Regions from separate parts of the Kribbella sp. NPDC023855 genome, predicted to be linked through region 1. Evidence: riboswitches for the same ligand, from Rfam matches in the RefSeq annotation. Region 1 holds a riboswitch; the other holds the start of a gene.
The links. Region 1 has a riboswitch for thiamine pyrophosphate ahead of thiC (phosphomethylpyrimidine synthase ThiC). Riboswitches for the same ligand answer to the same signal wherever they lie in the genome.
Positions count from the first base shown of each region.

Region 2: another riboswitch for thiamine pyrophosphate. It lies ahead of AB0F51_RS09070 (cytosine permease); the one in region 1 lies ahead of thiC (phosphomethylpyrimidine synthase ThiC).

Region 1 covers NZ_JBFAAA010000011.1:156,328-159,532, forward strand. Annotated here, with positions in the region: gene thiC (phosphomethylpyrimidine synthase ThiC) at 1-1,476, opposite strand, end outside; TPP riboswitch at 1,468-1,588, opposite strand; gene AB0F51_RS30985 (lysophospholipid acyltransferase family protein) at 1,705-2,454, shown strand; gene AB0F51_RS30990 (hypothetical protein) at 2,666-3,202, shown strand.
Region 2 covers NZ_JBFAAA010000002.1:691,210-694,414, forward strand. Annotated here, with positions in the region: gene AB0F51_RS09065 (flavodoxin family protein) at 1-629, shown strand, start outside; gene AB0F51_RS09070 (cytosine permease) at 626-1,957, opposite strand; TPP riboswitch at 1,951-2,077, opposite strand; gene AB0F51_RS09075 (alpha/beta hydrolase) at 2,098-2,760, opposite strand; gene AB0F51_RS09080 (hypothetical protein) at 2,757-3,205, opposite strand, start outside.

The DNA of each region.
Region 1 (3,205 bases):
CTTCGGCCCGCACATCGAGCAGAAGTGGGCCGTCTTGGCGGGCTCGGCCGGCAGCGTCTCGTCGTGGTACGAGCGGGCCGTGTCCGGATCCAGCGAGAGGTTGAACTGGTCCTCCCAGCGGAACTCGAACCGGGCCCTCGACAACGCGTCGTCCCAGTCCTGCGCGTGCGGGTGCCCCTTGGCCAGATCGGCCGCGTGGGCAGCGATCTTGTAGGTGATCACCCCGGTCTTCACGTCGTCGCGATCCGGCAGCCCGAGGTGCTCCTTCGGCGTGACGTAGCAGAGCATCGCGGTCCCGAGCCAGCCGATCTGGGCCGCGCCGATCGCACTGGTGATGTGGTCGTACGCCGGTGCGACATCAGTTGCCAATGGCCCCAATGTGTAGAACGGCGCCTCCCCGCAGAGCTCCTCCTCGAGCCGGACGTTTTCCGCGATCTTGTGCATCGGCACGTGTCCCGGGCCCTCGATCATCACCTGGACGTCGTGCTCCCAGGCGATCTTGGTCAGCTCGCCCAGCGTCCGCAGCTCGGCGAACTGGGCCGCGTCGTTGGCGTCCGCGATACAGCCCGGACGCAACCCGTCGCCGAGCGAGAAGGTCACGTCGTACTGGCGCAGGATCTCGCAGAGCTCGGCGAAATGCGTGTACAGGAAGGATTCCTGGTGATGCGCGAGGCACCACGCGGCCATGATCGAGCCGCCGCGCGAGACGATGCCGGTGATCCGCCGGGCGGTCAGCGGCACGTACCGCAGCAGTACTCCGGCGTGCACGGTCATGTAGTCGACACCCTGCTCGCACTGCTCGATCACCGTGTCGCGGTAGACCTCCCAGGACAGCTCGGTCGGGTCACCCTTCACCTTCTCCAGCGCCTGGTACAGCGGCACGGTCCCGATCGGCACCGGCGAGTTGCGCAGGATCCACTCGCGCGTCTCGTGGATGTTCTTGCCGGTGGACAGGTCCATCACCGTGTCCGCGCCCCACCGGGTGGCCCAGACCAGCTTCTCCACTTCCTCTTCGACCGAGCTGGACACGGCCGAGTTGCCGATGTTGGCGTTCACCTTCACCAGGAACTTCTTCCCGATGATCATCGGCTCGGCTTCCGGATGCCGGTGGTTGGCCGGGATCACCGCCCGGCCGCGGGCCACCTCGGCCCGGACGAACTCCGGATCCATGTTCTCCCGGATCGCGATGTAGCGCATTTCCTCCGTGATCGTCCCGGCCCGCGCATGCGCAAGCTGGGTCAGCGGCTCACGACCGGCGATCCAGTCCCGGCGTACCGGCGGAAGACCCGCCTGTACGTCGATCTGCGCGGTCGCGTCGGTGTACGGCCCGGAGGTGTCGTAGAGGTCGAAGTGCTCCCCGTTGGTGAGCTGCACCCGCCGCTGCGGAACCCTGAGCTCACCGGTGTAGATCTTCTCCGATCCAGAGATCGGCCCGGTGGTAACGCTCGGGCGGACAGAGTTGTCGATGGTTGTCACGATGCTGCTCCCTACGCCGGAATTACCCGGACAGGTTCGGCGGTCGGCGGCACCGGGTCTCCCCAGCCGCCCTCTCAGCCCGCTTTCGGCGCGAGCTCCCGCGATGTCAACTTGTCGCCCGTCACTCTAGCCACAGCCCCAGTACTGCGTACTCAATCCGCGCGCCCCGCGGCGAGCATCACAACGCCGATCGGTGTGCCGCCAGGGCCGACCCGGTACCGTCGGGCCATGCGAGACATCCTGTACCCGCCGGTGATCGGCCTGGCCAAGACCGCCTTCAAGGTGCTCGACCTGCGCTTCACCATGGTCGGGACGGAGCACATCCCGCGCACGGGCGGTGCGGTGCTCGCGGTGAACCACATCAGCTACGTGGACTTCGTGATCGGCGGCTTCGGCGCCCAGCCGAGCAAGCGGCTGGTCCGGTTCATGGCCAAGGAGGTCCTCTTCCGCAACCGGTACTCCGGTCCGCTGATGCGCGCCATGCACCACATCCCGGTGGACCGCGGCGCGGGCGCCGGCTCGTACCGGCAGGCGATCCAGTACCTGAACGACGGCGAGATCGTCGGGGTCTTTCCCGAAGCCACCATCAGCCGGTCGTTCGAGCTGAAGGAGTTCAAGTCCGGCGCGGTCCGGATGGCCGCCGAGGCCGGCGTCCCGGTGATCCCGATGATCCTGTGGGGCACCCAGCGGATGATGACCAAGGACCACCCGCGCGACTTCTCCCGGCACCAGCGGGTCTCCATCACCGTCGGCGAGCCGATCCCGGTGAGCAAGGACGAGGACGCCACCGAGGCCACCACCCGGCTGCGGACCACGATGGCCGAGATGCTCGCCCGCACGATCAGCGCCTATCCCGAGAAGCCGGCCGGCGCCTGGTGGCTGCCCGCGTCGTACGGCGGGAGCGCGCCGACCCCCGAGGAAGCCGACCGGCTGGACGCCGAGGAACTGCGCAACCGCGCGGCGCGCCGGCGCAAGTAGACCGGTTTGCCCCTCCGCGACACTCGGCAAGTAGACCGGTTTCCGCCTCGGCGGTAACCGCCATCCGGACGAGGACTTGACCCGGCGGCCACCTGGGGGTAGCAAGAACCCTTGAATGTCGAAGCAGGACCTGGGGGGTCCCTCTCGACGGCAGGCTGGTCGCGCTCCCGCCCCGGGCGCCACGCCTGCGGTCATCGGGCTGGGTGGGGGAATGACGATTTTGTACGGATCAGAGGAAGAGCTGCATCTCTTCGAACCGGGGAAGCTGAGTATTCCGAGCAACGTCGCGGAGGAGATTCCGGACGTCGGGGTCTACTTCCTCTACTGGGCGACGCAGAACCTGCGGCCGGACCAGGCCCGGGAGATCGAGTCGGCGGTGAACGGCCGGCGCTGCCAGAACGGCTGGTTCCCGCTGGAGAGCCTGGACGGTCTCGGCCGCCGCGGCTCGTGGCGCGGCCCGCTGACCTATCTGGCGCAGATGACCGCGAAGGACTCCGCGATCGTGAAGGCCTGGGCCACCATCAACATGGCGCCCAGCGCCGACAAGGACCGGATCGAGGCGACGGCCGACCGGCTGCTCTACCAGCAGGGCCACGCGGCCGCCGCGACCTGGGTGATGGCCGTCCGGCCGCAGGCCTTCCTGAGCCTCACCCTGCTCGGCGACTCGCTCTACAACAACTGGGAGAGCGCGGTCGCGACCCTGCGCCCCAAGGACCTCGCGAAGTCCGTACGCCGCTGGAACCGCTGACTC
Region 2 (3,205 bases), on a different contig from region 1:
ACGGGCTGATCGAGGTCAGCCGGAACATCCTGGCCAAGCAGGGCGTCGAGGTCGACGTGATCCGCGCGATCGACCACGACATCGCCACCGGCGTCTGGCCGGACATGACCGAGCACGGCTGGGAGAGCGACGAGTGGCCGGCCATCCAGGAGCAGGTGATGGCGGCCGACATCCTGGTGATCGCCGGTCCTATCTGGCTCGGTGACAACAGTTCCGTCACCAAGAAGGTGATCGAACGGCTGTACGCGAACTCGTCGATCCTCAACTCCGCCGGGCAGTACGCGTACTACGGCCGGGTCGGCGGCTGCGTGATCACCGGCAACGAGGACGGGGTCAAGCACTGCGCGATGAACGTGCTCTACAGCCTGCAGCACCTGGGCTACACGATCCCGCCGCAGGCCGACGCCGGCTGGATCGGCGAGGCCGGCCCCGGCCCGTCGTACCTGGACGAGGGGTCGGGTGGGCCGCAGAACGACTTCACCAACCGGAACACGACCTTCATGACCTGGAATCTGTTGCATCTGGCAAGGATGCTGAAGGACGCCGGTGGGGTCCCTGCCCACGGCAACCAGCGCTCCGAGTGGGACGCCGGCTGCCGCTTCGACTTCGAGAACCCCGAGTACCGCTAGGGCTGAACTGCTTCCTTGCGACCGAGGCGGCCGAAGGCGATGGCTGCGAGCATCGAGACGATGATCGAGGTGTAGGTCGCGCCGAGCCAGCCGGGGACCGGCTGGTTGTCGAAGAGTGTTTGCTGGAGGTCGAGCCAGAACGGCGACCAGCCCTCGACCGTGCCGGGGTTGACGAGTTGGTAGGCGACGAAGCCGAAGACCCAGGCCAGTGCGGGCTGCCAGCGGAACCGGGCGGTGTCCGAGACGTCCCAGCGCATCTTGCTGACCACGAAGAAGTCGGCGATCGCGACCGCGAACAACGGGATGAAGACCGAGCCGATCAGGTACAGGAACTGGGTGTAGTTGCCCAGGTCAACGAACAGCGCGAGGCCGGTGGCCAGCACGCCGATCGCGACCGAGATCCAGCGCCGGTCGATGTGCCCGACCAGGTTGTGCGCGGCCATCGTGGTCGAGTACACGTTCGCGTAGGCCTCGTCGACCTCGTCCACCAGCAGCACGAACAACGCGATCGCGCCGGCCGGCAAGGTGACCAGCGCGGTGATCACGTCGGTGCTGTTGGTCTGCAAGGTGGCGACGGCGATCACGCCCAGCGCGTAGTACAGGACCGCGGCGAGGCCGTAGCCGAGGGCGGAGCCGGCGAAGGCGGCCTTGTTGGTGCGCGAGTGTCGGGTGTAGTCGGCGGCCAGCGGAGCGAACGAGACGACTCCGGCGGCGGCGAGGTCGACGCCGGGCCAGAAGCCGAAGACACCGTCCTGCGGCAGGTCGTGGACCGGCTTGCTGAGCACCTGGATGAAGAGATAGACCGACGCGAGCAAGACGAGCCAGACCATGAACTTGCGCAGCACCTTGATGCTGCCCAGCGGGCGGACGGCCATCGTGGTGGCGATCAGGCCGGCGATCAGGACGAACAGCCAGCGCCAGCGCTCGCTCGTCACCGCGACGGCGGCCTGCGAGATCACGATGATCTCCATCGTCGCCCAGCCGATGTTCTGCGCGATGTTGAGCACGGTCGGCGCCATCGAGCCGCGGCGGCCGAACAGCCCGCGCAGGCTGGCCATCGCCGGCGCGCCCGTGTGCGAACCGAAGACGGCGGCGCCACCCAGCACGAGCGCGCCGATCCCGCAGCCGACGACGACCGCGATCAGGCCCTTCACCAGCGAACCCGTGTACGCCGCGACGAGCGCGCCGGTCACCGGACCGAACAGCGAGATGCCGAGATTGCCCCAGAGGGTGAACTGGTCGAGGAAGCCGAGAGTGCGGGGCGCGTCCGTGGTGAGGACGAGCGGTGCCTCGGTGGCGGTCGACGTGCGTGCAGCGGTAGTGGTCATGATGACCTGCTCCCTACGCCGGCATTACCCGGTCAGGTTCAGGCGGTCGGCGACCCGGCTGTGACAGCTCGTCGCCCTCTCAGCCCGCCATCATCGGTGCGAGCTCCCGCAGAGGTTGTTACTTCGTCAACGATAACGCCTTACTGACCGTTGTATACACCGGCTATCCGCTTGATGAACGTCACAAGCTCCGAGCCGTTGGTCAGAACCGGCATGTGTGCACCGGTCGGCAGGGTCCAGGCCTCGCCGTGCGCCAGGTCAGCGACTCGCTGCGCCCAGGCAGGCGGGCACAGGCTGTCATGCCTGCACCGGACGACCACTGTCGGGCACTCGAGCCGACTGATCGCAGCAGCGAGGTCATAGCGTCGGGCGACCTCCATAGCGCGCGCCATCGAGATGAGGCCGGTCCTGGCGTACTGCGGAACCAGGGGTGGCACCAAAGCCGGTGACTCCCACACTGCGGAGCGTATCCACCTAGCGGCGAGAGTGGGCCAGCCTGACGCCTCGACGTCTCCGGTCGGGCCGATGAGCAGTAGGCCCTTGACCAACTGCGGCCGCGCCAGTGCGGTCGCCACCACGATCTGGCAGCTCGCCGAATGACCAACCAGGACGGAGGGAGCGGACAGGCGCTCCGCAACACGCTCAGCCAGCGATTCGGTCCGCAGGTCATCGCCGCGCCGCACGCGTTCGCCGTACCCGGGCAGCGTCACCACCTCGTACTGCGCATCCAGGTGCTCCACCGTGGGCGCGTACGACTCTGATCCAAGGCCGAGACCGGGGACCAGTACTACGGGCAAGGTCACTCCCAGGGTGGGCGGCTCGGGGGAGCCTGTACTACGGGATTCGACACGTCGGGCTTGAGCTCGCGGTACCCAAGGGCAAGCCCCGCCGTCAACATGAGCAGGCCCAGACCGCCCCACGCGTACGCCGTGGGCAGGCGGTGCAGCGAGTCGTCGATCGAGCCCAGGCCTGTGGTCAGCACCATGACGAACCAGATCAGCAACGGGATCAGGGAGAGGCCGACCAGCCCGAGTCCGGCGAGCTCTGCCCGATCCGGCTGGCGGCCGGCTTTGCGCCGGCTCAGTACGTCGCGCAACCACATGGCCAGCGCGGCTGCGCCGACCACGAGGGTCAGGAGCTGGCCGATGGTGTCGATGGCGTCAGTGCGGAGCGGGTGGTTCAGGGGCGAGCCGGGCGCCTGGGAGATCTCCCGCAACGAGACCCGCTGCACGGAGATGACCAGCAGAC